Regions from separate parts of the Parageobacillus sp. KH3-4 genome, predicted to be linked through region 3. Evidence: predicted binding sites of a transcription regulator. Region 3 holds the regulator's gene; each other region holds the start of a gene.

Region 1 (4,222 bases), 1.8 Mb from region 3:
TCGGCTCCCTGCCCGCCTGCCATATTATTCATCGCCGCCGGAATCAGCGTAAGTCCGATAATAGTAACGACCGATCCGGTAACAATCGGCGGAAACAAAACACGCAATTTACTAAAATATTTCGCAATAATAACAACGAATAATCCCGCCGCAATAATCGCCCCATACACCGCAGGCAACCCATACTGCTTGCCGATCGCAATCATCGGGCCAACCGCGGTAAACGTGCATCCTAACATGACAGGCAAACCGATGCCGAAAAATTTATTTTTCCATACTTGAAGCAGCGTCGCAACACCGCATGTAAACAAGTCTATCGCCACTAAATACGTCAGCTGTGTGCTCGTAAGCTGCAGCGCCCCTCCGACAATGAGCGGAACGATGATCGCTCCTGCATACATGGCAAGTACATGTTGAACCCCTAATGAGCCTAATTGGAATGGTTTCATCGGCACATCACCTCTGTCGCAAACTGGACCATTCCATCTCGCATTGACGCAATGCGCGCTAGTGACACAACGCGAAATCCGCGGGAGCGAAGCAACTGTCCGCCATTTTGGAACGCTTTTTCGATTACAGCGCCAATTCCAGCCACAGAAGCACCAGACTGTTGGACAATGCTCGTAAGACCTAAAGCCGCTTGACCGTTTGCTAAAAAATCGTCAATGATCAAAACATGGTCTTGACAGTGGAGAAGCGACCGGGAAACAAAAATTTCCGTTTCTTCTTGTTTTGTAAATGAATACACTTTCGCCGTATACAAATCTTCCGAAAGTGTAATTGGCTTTCGTTTACGTGCCACTAATAACGGAACACCTAATTCATAAGCTGTCATCAAGGCAGGGCTAATGCCAGACGACTCGAGCGTTAGCACTTTTGTGACTCCCTCATGGCGAAACGCATTGGCAAACGCTTCACCAATCTTTTTCATCAGTTGAGGGTCTACTTGATGATTTAAAAAGCGATCTACTTTTAACACATGTTCGGAAAGCACTTTTCCTTCTTCCATAATCTTTTCCATTAACTCGCGCATACTGTTCCCCCTTAAAATAAAAAAGCTTAAAAAACACTGGCCTCACCCATCTAAATGAGTCAGGCAATGTCTTTTAAGCAAAAACAGACAAGGCGAATGCCGTTGGCTTTCGCTTAGTCATGCCGTTCTGACATTGCCACTCATAGTCGGCCGATTTACGGTCGGCCGGTAGAGACTTGCAGGCCATATTCCTGCAATTATATGAGTGAGTCAGCAGTATGAAGTTACTAGCAGTATAGCATAATTCTTACCATTTGAAAAGCTATTTTTTGATATATTTACGAATATTTTTAACAAAAAAATCTTTATCGTTCGGATATGATTTTTCTGACAATGAATAAAAACACCGTCCGACAATAAGCGTTTTCCCGTACTCCCCCGTGACAAGATGGCAATAAGAAGTGAAGCAATCGATTGAAAAATTCCAGCGCATAAGTCGACGTTCACAATATTTTCACATTTTTTTGGACTCATGTGAAGAAAATCACAGTTATATCAATTTTTTTGCATTATCATAGTGAAAAAGTAAGGAATGAACAATTTGTGAACTAGTAAAATACGCCTACCATTTTCCAAACGATTTTGTATGATGAAAGTAAGGACAGCACTTTGGAAAGGGGGATAAACATGGCCAAAGCGGAATTACAACAAACAAATCCAAAAACGAAAGAGCAGGAGTCACCATTAAAAGGCACGCTCGCCTCTGTGTTTTTGCTCGGATTTTTTATTATTTTCTCATGGGTTAGCGTTTATTTCTTATTCTTGCACCGCTTATAAGTAAGCTTTATAAAAGGAGGGGATATAGAATGCATATGCATAAATACGAAAAAATTTGGCTTGCGTTCGGCATCGGCTGTCTTTTTGTATTCTTAACCGTCATCGGCGTAAGCGCATTCGCCGAAGGCAATCAGCCGCCAAGCTGTTTGACGACCATCGATCCGGAAAAGGTAGACCAAACGCCGCCGTTTGACAAACCTGGATTAGTGAAAACCGGGGATAATGAGTACCAACTTAACATTGTCGTATCCGCCTTCGCGTTTACGCCAAACCAAATTGAAATCCCCAAAGGGGCAAAAGTGACAATCAATGTGACATCAAAAGATGTAATCCACGGTTTTGAAGTGGCTGGCACAAACATCAACATGATGGTAGAGCCCGGTTATATCAACACATTGACAAAGACGTTTGACAAACCGGGCGAATATACCATCCTTTGCAATGAATATTGCGGTGCCGGTCACCATATGATGACTGGACGAATTAAGGTGGTGGAGTAAATGATGGGAGAAACAATGAAAGTAGACCGTCGTGACGCAAAATTGGCGCTGGCGCATCTATATGTCGCATTTATCGCGCTTGGATTGGGCGGATTGGCAGGATTATTGCAAACATTGGTGCGTTCGGGAAAATTTAATTTGCCGTCGGGCATTAGCTATTATACGATTTTAACGACACACGGCGTATTGCTTGGCCTTGTCTTAACAACATTCTTTATTATCGGCTTTCAATTCGCTGCAGTAAGCCGGACGTCCGGAACGTTTTCCGATCGCGTCCGTTTTTGGGGCTGGGTTGGTTTCTGGACGATGACCATTGGCACGGCAATGACAGCGTTTTTCATTTTAACAGGGCAAGCTTCTGTCCTTTATACATTTTACGCGCCATTGCAAGCACATGCCGGCTTTTATCTTGGTTTAACGCTCTTGGTCGTTGGCAGCTGGATTAGCGGCTTTGCCATTTTCGCTCACTATGCTCGTTGGAAAAAACAGAATCCTGGCAAAGCAAGCCCGCTTCTTACATTTATGTCTGTAACAAATATGATTTTATGGCTTGTTTGCACATTAGGTGTTGCCGCAACCGTTTTGGTTCAATTGCTGCCGTGGTCGCTCGGCATCACCGACCGAATCAACATTTTAGTCAGCCGGACGTTGTTCTGGTATTTCGGGCACCCGCTCGTCTATTTCTGGCTGCTTCCAGCTTATATGATTTGGTATGTCGTCATTCCAAAAGTGATCGGCGGAAAAATTTTCTCTGATTCGTTAGCGCGTTTAGCGTTTTTATTGTTCCTGTTCTTCTCGATTCCTGTCGGATTCCACCATCAATTGCTTGAACCGGGCATTACGCCGTTTTGGAAATACGTGCAAGTGATCTTAACATTTATGGTTGTCATTCCATCGTTAATGACTGCATTTGCAATGTTCGCGACATTTGAATCATACGGGCGCTCCAAAGGCGCGACTGGGCTGTTTGGCTGGCTTCGCACACTTCCTTGGGGAGATGCGCGCTTTTTCGCGCCGTTCGTCGGAATGGTGTTTTTTATTCCTGCTGGCACGGGCGGAATCATTAACGCTTCCCACCAATTAGACCAAGTCGTCCATAATACGATTTGGGTAACAGGGCATTTCCATTTGACCGTAGCAACGACCGTTGTACTGACGTTCTTTGGCGCCGCATACTGGCTCATTCCACATTTAAGCGGTCGCGTCATGACAAAAGCGATGAACCGCCTTGCCATTATTCAAACGGTCGTATGGGCGATCGGCATGACGTTTATGTCTGGAGCGATGCATTTTGCTGGATTGCTTGGGGCGCCGCGTCGTTCGGCATTTTCCACCTACGGGAACTCGCCGCAAGCGCTCGAGTGGATTCCATATCAAATCGCCCAAGCGGTCGGCGGAACGATTTTATTCATCGGCATTATTTTAGTGCTTGTGATTGTCACGAACTTAGCGTTTTTCGCACCAAAAGGGGAAACAGAGTTTCCGGTCGCCGAAGCGGCAGAACCGGCGGAACGCGCAGCGCTTGCGATGGAAAACTGGAAATTATGGATTGGAATTACCGTGGCGCTCATTTTAGTCGCTTACACGATCCCGTTTGTCGATATGATTCAAAATGCGCCGCCGGGTTCAAAAGGATATAAACTATGGTAATAAAACAATCCCCCTCCTGTTTGCATGGAGGGGGATATGTTTGTTTATAACTGATATATCGCTTTATATTTTTCTTCTAAATGGCGAATGAGATAGTCAGCGTTTAATCCTTCCCCCGTTGCGTCTTGTAAAATTTCCAGCGGCTTTTTCGTTTTCCCGAAACGATGCACCCGCTCCGTCAGCCATTCGCGAATCGGCGACAGTTCCCCTTTTTCAAGCAATTCGTCGAAATGCGGCAAGTCCTTTAGCATCGCATGCTTGA
Region 2 (4,222 bases), 130 kb from region 3:
AACGCGCATGTTGTTTGACCACTTAAAGAAGAAAGGTGTTGAAATAAACTACAAGCATAGTGTGAAGGATATAAAACGTACCAGCGACGGCCTGTGGGAATTGAAAGTGAAGGATCTCAACAGCGGTTCTGTTGAAATCCATCAGGCTAAATTCGTATTTATTGGAGCCGGCGGGGGAAGTCTGCACTTGCTTCAAAAATCTGGTATTCCAGAAGGCAAACGTATTGGCGGATTCCCTGTAAGCGGATTATTTATGGTATGTAATAATTCAAAAATTGTAGAGCAACATCATGCAAAAGTTTACAGTAAAGCTAAAATTGGTGCGCCTCCTATGTCTGTTCCGCACCTGGATACACGGTATATCGACAACAAAAAAATGTTGCTCTTTGGGCCGTTTGCAGGCTTTTCGCCTAAATTCTTAAAAAATGGTTCCAATATGGATTTGTTTACTTCCGTAAAACCGCACAATCTCACAACTTTGTTGGCGGCAGCTTTTAAAAACTTTTCTTTGGAAAAATACTTGATCCAGCAGCTTATGTTAACGAAAGAAAAGCGAATGAAAGAGTTGCGCGAGTTTATCCCGACGGCTAAATCAGAGGATTGGGATATAGTCGTCGCGGGCCAACGTGTGCAAATTATCAAAGATACTGACACTGGCGGCAAAGGGACGATTCAATTTGGTACGGAAGTTGTCAGTGCCGCAGATGGCTCGATCGCTGCATTGCTCGGCGCTTCTCCTGGTGCTTCTACTGCCGTACATGTAATGCTTGAGGTGATTAAAAAATGCTTCCCTCAACATATGCATGAATGGGAACCGAAAATTAAAGAAATGATTCCTTCTTATGGCGTGTCCCTAGCGGAAAACCCAGATCTTTTCCAAGAACTTCATGCTTCAACAGCGGAGACGCTCGGTCTAAGCGAAAAAAAACCGGTCTCTGATGCAAACGAAAAAGAACCGGTTTATAATTAATTTCTTTGGATGCAGAAACAAAGGTATGGAATGAAAAAGTTTAAGCAACACTTTTTCATCAATGGACAGTTGTTTCTATGATAAAAATGCTTATAAAAATGACAGAATAATAGAATATGATTGAAAATAATAAAACATAGAACCTTTGATCTACCTTCAGATTAAAGGTTCTTTTTTTCAAATTCGCAGTTAGAGAGGCTGCGGTGAGCTGTATCACAATTATGGCAAAGCAAAGTGGAAAGTTGAGGAGCTAATAAGCAAGGAGATCTTGAAAAAACAAAATACACTTGACAATAGAACCATAATCAATGCATAAATACATATCAAAAATCCACCACCTTGGAATCAATACAGTGACCAAAAAACAACTCTCCAACGGGTGGACACGAGCATGATTTCCAATTTAAACAACGAACATGCATGGACTATAGAAGCATTATTCGCTACCGTTGCCGGAAACACCGTATGTGACAGGAAGGCCGCTGGTGTCAAAAAATCATTATTGAAATTTTACTCTAGTTTTGCAACACCATCTGACTATTTAAGATTTATCCCCTCATTCCAGTAATGGCAAACTGGAATGAGGGGTTTTTAGCGTCAGAAGGTTTATATAAATATGTCGGATTGTTAAATGTAAGCGTTACAAAAAAATTAAAAAAAAGTTCATAAATGTTTGTTCTATCATTGTTTACAATATATACGTGAAAATAATCACGAATAAATATATGACAATAATATCTTATTGTATTGGATGGGGCATCATAGAAAGGATGAATCTATCTTGGAGCCATTATCAATGATGGGAATTGTTATTCGGTTTTTATTAGGTGGAGGAGCAGTCGTTGCCTCAACTATTATTTCAAGAAAAATAGGCACAAAAATTGGAGGGATTTTTGCGGCATTTCCCGCTGTATTTTTAGCGGCATTGCTGACGCTTCGGTTAGATGCAAAAGGCAATGAATTAGTGGAAAAATCGATCGTTTTATCCCAAGGTGCCGTTGTTGGAATGTTCATTAATATTATGTGCGCAATGGCGGTTGTTTATCTTTGTGCCAAGCAGGGGTGGAAACGCGGGCTTACACAATCGCTGGCTGGATGGTTTCTTATTTCTATGGTTTATGCTTTTATGTCAAAGTATTTCTAGTTAAGGTGATTTTATGGATGGACGTGATTTATTTTTCCGTTTTTTATTTGGCGGATCTGCAGTTGTACTAAGTTATGTGACGGCAAAACTGCTGCCGTGGAAAGTCATCGGGGGAATTTTCGCGGCATTCCCGGCTGTTATGGTCGTTGCGGTGATGATGGTTGGCATGAAGAAGGGGTCGAAAGAAGCGGCGAAAATAGCGCAAGGATCTGTTTACGGAATGATCGGTTGTTTTATTTGTGTGCTAACAGTGTTGTTTTCTTTGCAATTTACACGCAATTGGTGGGGAAGTTTTATTTTTGGTTTAATTTCTTGGTTTGCCAGTTCGTTATTCCTTGTATATATGCGAGATCATAAAAAAGAAAAGGGAGCATCAAGCAATGTATAAAGGGGCGGCAGAACAAAAAAGACCAAAGTCTGGCATGAGGAGAACGTGCCAGGCTTTTTTTATATAATCATTAAAAAATTTAGTTGAACTCCCCTCATTTTCCGAAACTTGACTTCTTGATTCTTATCCGTAAATAATAGATAGAGGTAAAAATATAAAAAAAGTAAGTGAGTTGAGGAGGAATTGAATATAAAAGATTTTTTGCAACATGTTCAAGATGCGTACGCAGCACTTACGGATCTAAGCATCATTATGCTCGATTTGCAGCATCAACCTGTTACAAAAGTTTCAAATATAACGAAATTAGCGGAACTTGTGCTTTTTTCTCCAGATAAGCCGTTTCCTCCTTCATGTTTTCCGAATGACGACAATATCCAATGGCAACGCCCGATGGTTGTTCAGACAGGGTATTGGGGAGTAAAGGCGATTGTCGCTCCTGTGTTGGTGGAGCAAAAAGTCGAATATTTGATTTGGGCAGGTGCGTTTATTGAAGAAGAGACAAAGCCGATAATCAAAGAGCAATGTTCCCGGTTTCCTAATTCACAAACATGGCTTCAAGTCATCGAACAAACGAAAGAGCAAACCATATCCACTGTCGAAAAAAAGTTAAATGACATCGAAAAAATGGCGCTGGTATGTGGAGAATATATTAGCAATGATAGACAAAAACAACATTATAAACGGTATTTTCATTTACTGGATGCGGCAGTGGATAACGCGCGACGGCTTTCTTTACATATGAACGATTTTTTACATATGTTTCAAAAGCTAGACGCCGATATTGATTTTTCGCTGTATATAAAACGGCGAAATCGCGAATGGGTCGTTGCGAACGCTGTTGGAGAAAAGGCAGAACAGCTTTGGAATAAACACGTCAAAACCGCTTTTCCTCCGCTATCAAACTCCCTATTTCATTCGCGCAATGTTGTTTGTTTTGAAAATGTCGCGCTTGACCCTCGTTTTGCATTTTTCGTGGCACATGGAGTAAAGCCGAGCGCTGTCGTTGCATATCCTGTTTTGCATGACGGTGAAATAGAAGGATGGATCGTGATCGGCAGTCAAACGAAACGTTCACTATCGAAAGAGGCAGTGCAAATCGGCACTATTCTTGTAAAGTATTGGCAGTTATATTCGGAATATGAATTGGCACATGTAAAAATGGACCGCCATTTCATGAGATTATCGATGCTAATAGAAATTAGTCGGGCGATGAATGTCGTGAAAGACACCGATGAAATTTTACGGATGATGACGGATTTTGTTGCGGAGTTAGCGTACGGCGATTTTGTCTTTACTGTGTTAGCGGATCATAAAAGAAAAGTGAAGGTTCATTGCGGTGCGATTTCAGAACGGCAAGTAACAGAATATTATGAAGATGTTTGCCAACGCTACTTTTTCACTGAAGAAAAACTGCTTGAAACTATCCCAAAGCTGTGTGAAACAAAATTTGGGACTGTAATGGAAATTTCGTTTTCGGTTCATGAACATATGCACGGAGTGATGGCTGTGCATATGAAGCATCTCGAGGCTGCAAAAGAAGCGGAAGTGTATGTTGCTGCTTTAATAGGGATCGGCACGATGATTATGAAGCAAAATAATTATCACGGACCAAAGCAGCAATTGAATATGGATATGCTGTCGGAACGTTTAACGAGCCGGGAGATGGATGTATTAAACTTATTAGTTCAAGGATGCAGCAACCGCGAGATCGCTGACCAAT
Region 3 (4,222 bases):
TTGCCCATGTCACCATGAATACGTTCGTCGTATTCGTACAGACGATATTTGCCGATGATATTGAAAAAATGATGCGGCAAACAGAACATATACAATTCATTATTTGGAGGCTTTTAGTATGATGAAAGGGTCACCATTGCAATTCGCGCTTTTCTATTTCCTTATGGGCATACTATTTACTTACTTGTCGATTCAAAGCGCCGATGAAACCATTTGGAATTTTTTCACGATCGTTCTTGCAATACTGGCTACGCTCGATTTTGGCACCGCAATTCGCTTATTGGTGCTCTACTTTAAAAAATAAACCTCCCGCGCATCACGGGAGGTTTTCTTGTTCCTTCTGCGCCAATAACACTTTTCGATAAGCCATTTTCGAAATCCAAATGCTAATTTCATATAAAATCGAAAGCGGAATCATGACAATGACTTGTGACAGCACGTCCGGCGGCGTAATAACCGCCGCCAAAATCAATAAGGCTAAATATGCATATTTGCGCACCTTCACTAACAACATCGGTGTAATCAAGCCAAGCCTTGTTAAAAACATCACAACGACCGGTAGCTGAAATACGATCCCAAACGGTAAGACAAGATGAAGTAAAAATTGAAAATATTCATTAACACCGATAACTTGATGAATGCCAAGACGTTCTGCCAAATTTTTCATAAAGCGAACAACAAAAGGAAATAGGACGAAATACGCAAAGCTAACGCCGGCTAAAAAGAGAAAAATCGAAATCGGGATGTAACTTAACGTAACTCTTCGTTCTTTTTCATACAGCCCGGGACTGACAAACGCCCAAATTTGATAAAGGAGAACCGGGGCGGTCAGAATAAACGCAATGACAAACGCAAATTGAAAATAAATTTTTATCGGGTCTGTCAGACGAAAGGCGTTCATCGTCAATTCTTTCGCTTCATCCGTCTGCTGCAAATACAAAATGACGGGCTCCACGAAAAAAAAGCTGGCGACAAGCGCGATGATAAAAAACACAACAACGATAATAAGCCGTTTTCGCAATTCTCCTAGGTGTTCATACACCGACATTTCTTTATCGTCCATATTTCAATCATCCTAACAAATCATAATTGATCTTGTTTTTTTTCATCCTCATCCGCCAGCCCTTTTGTCGCATCTTTAAACTCACGCAGCGATTGGCCGAGCGACTTGCCCAACTCCGGGAGTTTTTTTGTTCCAAACAATAATAAAATAACAAGCACAATTAACAAATATTTCACTTTTCATTCTCTCCTTTATTCGGCTGGATAATTTTTCAAGAAATAGACTAGCGATTGCAGTTCAACCGCCAAATCAATATGGTGGACGCGAATATGCTTCGGCACGTTCAAACGGGCTGGCGTAAAGTTTAAAATTCCTTTAATTCCTTTTTGAACAAGACGATCGGTAATCCATTGCGCTACGTGGGCCGGAACAGTCAAAATCGCGACAGGAATGCCCTCGTGAAGACGGGTTTCCAGCTCGTCCAAATGATATACAGGCACACCGCCAACTTCTTTCCCTATTTTCTTTTCATCTACGTCAAATGCCATCACAATTTTTGTGTTGTTGTTTTTCGAAAAATTATAATTTAAAAACGCCGTCCCTAAGTTTCCAACGCCGAATAGCGCCACTTCGGTAATCTCATCTTGATCAAGCGTCTTGCGAAAAAAAGACAATAAATAATTGACATTATATCCGTATCCTTTTTTGCCAAGCGCACCGAAATAAGAAAAATCGCGGCGAATTGTCGCAGAGTCGACCTTCACTGCCTCACTCAACTCCGCGGAAGAAACCCGTTGTTTTCCTGAAGCATGTAAATTTTTTAAAAAGCGGTAATACAATGGCAAACGTTTTGCAGTTGCTTGCGGAATTTTTGGTTGTTCATTGCTCATTCACAAATCCCCCAGCATGACTTTTTTCTCGTTGATAATGGCCTGATTTCCCACCTTTTTTTTCCACTAAATAGGTTGGACCAATGACCATTCCTTTATCTAACGCCTTACACATATCATAAACCGTCAGTGCACAAACAGAAGCAGCCGTTAGCGCTTCCATCTCTACTCCTGTACTTCCTTTCGTTTTGACTGTTACGGTAATCACCAGCTCATATAACGCTTTTTCTTCCTCGACATGCCAAGCAAACTGGATGTCGACTCCTTTTAACATAAGAGGATGGCACATCGGAATTAAATCCGGCGTCTTTTTTGCCGCCATAACGCCAGCTATTTGCGCAACAGCAAGCACATCCCCTTTTTCAATAGCGTGGTTCGTCATTTTTTCGTAAATTTCTTTATTGACGGTCACGCTCGTCCGCGCCACTGCTACACGAACTGTGTCTTCCTTTTCTGTAATATCGACCATTTTTGCGCGACCTTGCTCATTAAAATGCGTAAATGTTGTCAATGTAATCTCCTCCAATTAAAACTATACACTATTTTTCGTCATCTGTCTTTTATCGTTTTATTGCGATAAGAAAACAAGTTACGCTACACTATTATTGTTAAACGAGAGGTGAACGACAATGATTATCTTACAAGTCAATCAATTGACAAAATATTTCGGTGCTGACCTTATTTTATCGAATATAAAATTAGAAATACAATCAAAAGACCGAATTGCTCTCGTCGGAAGAAACGGGGCGGGAAAATCGACATTATTAAAAATTATCGCCGGCGAAATGTCTTACGACAGCGGGGAAATCATCAAACCGAAGGAAGTATCGATCGGATATCTCGCGCAAGATAGCGGGCTGCACTCCTCTTTATCGATTTGGGAAGAAATGATGACGGTATTCGCTCCGCTGAAAGCAATGGAAACTCAATTGCGCGAGATGGAGCGGCAAATGGGTGATCCTGACTTGCTCGCCGATTCTTCTCGCTACGAAAAGCTGTTAAAAGATTACGATGCATTACAAGAGCACTATAAAGAACAAGGCGGCTATCAATACGAAGCCAATATCCGCTCGGTGTTGCACGGTTTACAATTTTCGCAATATGATTATATGACAACTCCTGTTCAATCATTAAGCGGCGGGCAGCGGACTCGGCTGGCGCTTGGAAAATTGCTTTTAATGAAGCCGGATTTGCTTATTTTGGACGAACCGACAAACCATTTAGATCTCGAGACATTAACATGGCTCGAACAATATTTGCAAACATATCCTGGCGCCATTCTCGTCGTATCCCACGACCGTTACTTTCTCGATAAAGTCGCCACCCAAGTATACGAGCTATCGCGTACCACATTGAAACGGTACACGGGAAATTATAGCCGTTACTTAGAACAAAAAGCGGCCGAATACGAACGGGAGCGAAAACTGTACGAAAAACAGCAAGAAGAAATCGCAAAGCTTCAAGACTTTATTCAACGTAATATTGCCCGTGCCTCTACAACGAGACGCGCCCAAAGCCGGCGAAAGCAGTTGGAAAAAATGAAAATAATAGAAAAGCCGATAGGTGATGAAAAATCTGCTTCCTTTTCTTTCGATATTGAACGGCAAAGCGGAAATGACGTGCTGATCGCCGAAGACGTCGCGGTCGGGTATGATATGGACAAACCGCTCATCCGCAACATTCGCTTCCGCATCGCACGCGGCGAAAGCATCGCGCTTGTCGGACCGAACGGAATCGGAAAGTCAACGCTGCTAAAAGCGATCGTAAACAAACTTCCGCTACAAGCAGGGCGTTTCCGCTACGGTTCGAACGTGCAAATCGGCTATTACGACCAAAATCAAGCAGATTTGTCGTCCAATAAGCGCGTTTTAGACGAACTTTGGGATGCATATCCCGAAAAAACGGAAAGAGAAATTCGGACAGTACTTGGTAATTTTTTATTTTCCGGCGACGACGTGCTGAAACCTGTATCGGCGCTAAGCGGCGGCGAAAAAGCAAGGCTGGCGCTTGCCAAATTAATGATGCAAAAAGCGAATTTCCTTATTCTCGACGAACCGACAAACCATCTTGATTTAGACAGCAAAGAAGTGCTCGAAAACGCCTTAATCGAATATCCCGGAACTATTTTATTTGTTTCGCACGACCGCTATTTTATTAACCGAATCGCCACGAAAATATATGAACTTTCTAGCGACGGGATTACCGAGTATTTAGGAGACTATGACTACTATATCGCAAAAAAAGCGGAAATGCTTGAGCTACAGCGCCTCGCTTCCGAGAAACGAACAGACCGCTCTTATGAAGAATCATCATCGAAACTTAGCTACGA
Region 4 (4,222 bases), 200 kb from region 3:
GAAATCCGCTGCCGGATGCTCGTAAAAGAGCCACATCGCTTTTGCCGCATCCATTGGCGAGCCGCCTCCGAGCGCGATAATCACGTCTGGCTCGAAGTTTCTCATCATGTCGACGCCTCTCATTACCGTTTCAATAGAAGGATCTGGTTCTACTTCGGAGAAAATTTCACTATGCACATAATCCGGGCGTCTGCGCAAGTAATACAGCACTTTATCGACATATCCGAGCTTGACCATTCCCGGATCGGTGACGATAAAAGCTCTGGAAATGTTCGGCATTTTCGCTAAGTATTGTACGGCATTTTTTTCGAAATAAATTTTCGGCGGCACTTTAAACCATTGCATATTTACCGTTCTTTTCGCCATTCTTTTAATATTGACAAGATGAACCGCACTGACGTTTGCCGAAACAGAATTCCCGCCAAACGTGCCGCATCCCAGCGTTAATGACGGAATGTACGCATTGTAAATATCACCGATTGCTCCTTGCGAAGACGGCGCATTAACGATAATCCGTCCCGCTTTCATCCGTTTGCCAAATTCGGTAACCACTTCTTGATCATCGGAATGGATGACAGCAGAATGTCCCAAGCCGCCAAATTCCAGCATTTCCTCACAGCGCTTAAATCCTTCTTCCGTGCTGTTTACTTTATAACAAGCAAGGACAGGGCTTAATTTTTCACGAGACAACGGATATTTTGGTCCAACCCCTTTTAACTCAGCAACAAGAATTTTTGTGTCTTCCGGCACAGCGATGCCAGCCATTTTCGCAATTTCATAAGCTGGCTTTCCGACGATATCCGGGTTGACGGCGCATGTATTTTCATTAATAACGAGCTTTTCTACTTTTTTCTTTTCTTCTTCATTTAAGAAATAACAACGGTTTTCAATCATTTCTTTTTTTACTTGTTCGTAAATTTCTTTATCAACAATGACTGCTTGTTCGGAAGCGCAAATCATGCCATTATCAAACGTTTTCGATAAAATTAAATCATTTACCGCCCGCTTAATGTTTGCCGTTTTTTCAATATAGCAAGGCACATTGCCAGGTCCGACGCCTAAAGCTGGTTTTCCAGAGCTGTACGCCGCTTTCACCATACCGGCGCCACCAGTTGCTAAAATGAGAGAAACGCCAGGATGGTGCATAAGCTGACGCGTTGCTTCAAGCGACGGAGTTTCAATCCATTGAATGCAATGTTCTGGAGCTCCTGCCCGAATCGCCGCATCGCGCAGCACTCTTGCTGCTTCGCTGCTGCATCGTTGCGCCGATGGATGAAAAGCAAAAATAATCGGGTTGCGTGTTTTTATCGAGATTAACGCTTTAAACATCGTTGTCGATGTCGGGTTTGTTACCGGTGTGATCCCAGCAATAACGCCAACAGGTTCGGCAATTTCGATAATTTCTTCATGCGGATTTTCATGAATAATCCCGACTGTTTTATCATACTTAATATTGTGGTATATATATTCTGTCGCAAAAAGGTTTTTTATGATTTTATCTTCATATACACCGCGTTTTGTTTCTTCTACTGCGAGCTTGGCTAATGCCATATGCTTGTCGAGCCCGGCTAACGCCATTTCTTTCACGATATGATCGATCGTTTCTTGATCGTAAGCGCGAAATTGTTCTAACGCTTTCTGTGCATTAGCGACGAGCTTATCAATCATTTTTGCCACTTCGATTTTTTTATCGATTGCTCTTTCCTCAACAGCCATACATAGTCTCCTTTCTTTGTGAAATATTTCACAATTAAAATTAAAAATATAAGATGGAAATACTTCCATCTATTACACCCCTATTATAAATAGCCAATGGAATTTTTAGTTTGTCTAATTTGTGAAATGTTGAGCAATGTGTTCATAAAATGTTCATATATTCGAAAGCCATGCATCAGCGGCATAAAAACATACGCAAGAAAAATAAGCAAGCTAAAAGGAACATCCATCCCCATCTATCATAGGGGATGGATGTTTTTCTGCGCCGTCTTTATGCTGCCTTTCTACTTTTTTATGGCCTCCATCATCGTTGTTTCCCTTTCTTTCGTTTATCGCTTTACCAATGAACTATTTGACTAACGAATGTTTAAATGCATAAATCACCGCCTGTGTCCGATCTTGTACTCCTAGTTTGCTTAATATGTTGCTGACGTGGACTTTCACCGTTTTCACCGCAATAAACAGCTCATCAGCGATTTCTTGATTCGTTTTTCCTTGCGCCATTAACAAAAGCACTTCCATCTCCCGGTTCGTCAATTCTTCGTGAGGGAGGGGTTCTTTCTTTTGTTTCATTTTTGTCATTACTTTATTCGTCACTTCCGGTTCTAACACCGATTGGCCGTAAAACGTGGCACGGATCGCGTTGGCAATTTCGTTCGCTTTCGACGTCTTCAGCATATAGCTTGTTGCCCCGGCTTCCAAGGCCGGATACACTTTCTCATCATCTAAAAAGCTCGTTACAACGATAATTTTCGCTTCCGGCCACTGGGCGATAATCTGCTTTGTCGCTTCAATTCCGTCCATTTCCGGCATCACTAAATCCATTAAAATAATATCTGGGCGCAGCTCTAGCGCCAACTCCACAGCGCGCTTGCCGCTATCGGCTTCTCCCACCACTTCCATATCCGGCTGCGACGCCAAAAATGCCGAAACGCCGATTCTCACCATTTCATGATCATCGGCCAATAAGACACGGATCACGATTTTCCCCCCTCTATAATCGGCACTTTCACCTCTAACCGCGTTCCTTGATTTGGCACACTGATGATTTGCAGTGTCCCGCCGATCTCCAGCGCGCGTTCATGCATATTTTGCAAACCGTACGACCCTGCTTTCACTTGGTCGACTTGGAAGCCGACGCCATCATCCGATACACGCAAAATGACAAGTTGGTCTCGTTTCACTAACAATACTTCCAATTTTGTCGCCTTTGCATGACGAAGCGTATTGGAAATCGACTCTTGCAAGATGCGAAATAAATGGTCTTCTACCCCTTTATCAAGCGGAATGTCTTCCACTTTCCACTCAATATGCAGCGGCACTTTTTGCTTTAGTTCCATCAATAACTCTTGAATCCCTTCTTTGAGCGATTTGCCTTTGAGGGCGATCGGGCGAAGATGAAGCAATAACGCCCGCATTTCCAATTGCGATTGGTGAATCATTTCTTCAATTAAACGAAACTGTTTTTCTTCGCGCTCGTCGGAAAACGTTTTTGTTTCATTGATGGCGGAAATAAGCATCGAGGCGGCAAACAGCTGCTGGCTGACCGAATCATGAAGCTCGCGCGCAAGCCGATGCCGCTCTTGGGAAATGATATCCTGAATCCGCTTTTCTTGCTCTTCCGCCCTTTCATTAGCGAGCCGCTGCGACAATTTCACTTGTTCCGTTATCTGCTTTTGAATTTTTTGAATGTGCGCTACCATCGCTGCCACTTCTTTCAGCTTTGGAGGCTCCATAGAGGAAACAGGCTGGCCATGTTCGAGCTGGCGCAGCGAATCCATTACCATTCGCCACTGTTTTTGCCAAAAAAACCCGAACACAATGCCAAACACTGTTCCAGCGGCTATACTAACCCCCGTCATAAATAACAGAAACGGAACACCCATTATTTCTTTTTCCCATAATAAAGACCAGTCCGGTAACGGATACGTGAGAAATATTAGCACTGATGTAACAATGAAAACGAACAATGAAAAGCCAATTCCTGCGACAATATAGCGCTGCACCGCATTCATACATGCTTCACCTCGATTGTCCCGATGATCATCGAGGTGAGTATTTTGACCTTTTGCTCCGCTTCCTCATATCCTTTTGTTTGAAAACAAACGGTTTCGTTCCACAAATTCGCTTCCTTTCGCTCAAAAACAATAGCGGAGCCATAGATTGCCGAATGGTGCAGGCGCACTTCCACTTCATACGGCACAAGAATTTGCACGTTTCCGATCAAATGGCGGATGACAATGACGGCTTCTCCTTTCGGAAGCACCGTATAACTTAAATCAATCACCACATCGGAAATCCCGCCTTGAATGTTAATATCTTCCCATTCATAAACACGTTCCGGTGTTTTTTGGCTGCTAAAGAAGCTGTTATTCCAGAGCGGTTTTCGCTCAAGGAGGGAGGACTCGTCATGCTTTCGCTCGGTCATGATTGGCTGTATCTGCACAGGGGCTTTTTTCGATTGCATGTACTGCCAAATGATATACACTAAAATAAGAAACAATGA

What was found. Region 3 encodes Rex, which represses fermentation and respiration genes when NADH is low (regulators of the CRP and FNR family bind a similar motif). Its sites were predicted from a motif close to TTGTGAAATATTTCACAA; they were not measured.
Region 1: a site for Rex is predicted at 1,506-1,523, ahead of MWM02_RS08270 (cytochrome c oxidase subunit 2A). Genes of this name have one in related genera too.
Region 2: a site for Rex is predicted at 1,670-1,687, ahead of MWM02_RS17480 (DUF3147 family protein). Genes of this name have one in related genera too.
Region 4: a site for Rex is predicted at 1,733-1,750, ahead of adhE (bifunctional acetaldehyde-CoA/alcohol dehydrogenase). Genes of this name have one in related genera too.

The regions. Positions count from the first base shown of each region.
Region 1 is NZ_AP025627.1:1,587,913-1,592,134, reverse strand. Features, by position in the region: gene MWM02_RS08280 (nucleobase:cation symporter-2 family protein) at 1-449, opposite strand, end outside; gene MWM02_RS08275 (xanthine phosphoribosyltransferase) at 446-1,033, opposite strand; purine riboswitch at 1,157-1,258, opposite strand; gene MWM02_RS08270 (cytochrome c oxidase subunit 2A) at 1,661-1,810, shown strand; gene MWM02_RS08265 (cytochrome c oxidase subunit II) at 1,840-2,310, shown strand; gene MWM02_RS08260 (b(o/a)3-type cytochrome-c oxidase subunit 1) at 2,311-3,960, shown strand; gene MWM02_RS08255 (carboxypeptidase M32) at 4,005-4,222, opposite strand, start outside.
Region 2 is NZ_AP025627.1:3,435,324-3,439,545, reverse strand. Features, by position in the region: gene MWM02_RS17485 (malate:quinone oxidoreductase) at 1-970, shown strand, start outside; partial or broken gene MWM02_RS19725 (ISNCY family transposase) at 1,362-1,464, shown strand; gene MWM02_RS17480 (DUF3147 family protein) at 1,767-2,114, shown strand; gene MWM02_RS17475 (DUF3147 family protein) at 2,128-2,502, shown strand; gene MWM02_RS19455 (response regulator transcription factor) at 2,686-4,222, shown strand, end outside.
Region 3 is NZ_AP025627.1:3,562,927-3,567,148, forward strand. Features, by position in the region: gene MWM02_RS18050 (CPBP family intramembrane glutamic endopeptidase) at 1-122, shown strand, start outside; gene MWM02_RS18055 (YdiK family protein) at 119-304, shown strand; gene tatC (twin-arginine translocase subunit TatC) at 317-1,063, opposite strand; gene tatA (twin-arginine translocase TatA/TatE family subunit) at 1,084-1,239, opposite strand; gene MWM02_RS18070 (redox-sensing transcriptional repressor Rex) at 1,255-1,893, opposite strand; gene moaC (cyclic pyranopterin monophosphate synthase MoaC) at 1,883-2,404, opposite strand; gene MWM02_RS18080 (ABC-F family ATP-binding cassette domain-containing protein) at 2,523-4,222, shown strand, end outside.
Region 4 is NZ_AP025627.1:3,762,775-3,766,996, forward strand. Features, by position in the region: gene adhE (bifunctional acetaldehyde-CoA/alcohol dehydrogenase) at 1-1,716, opposite strand, end outside; gene MWM02_RS19050 (response regulator transcription factor) at 2,065-2,697, opposite strand; gene MWM02_RS19055 (sensor histidine kinase) at 2,694-3,731, opposite strand; gene liaF (cell wall-active antibiotics response protein LiaF) at 3,728-4,222, opposite strand, start outside.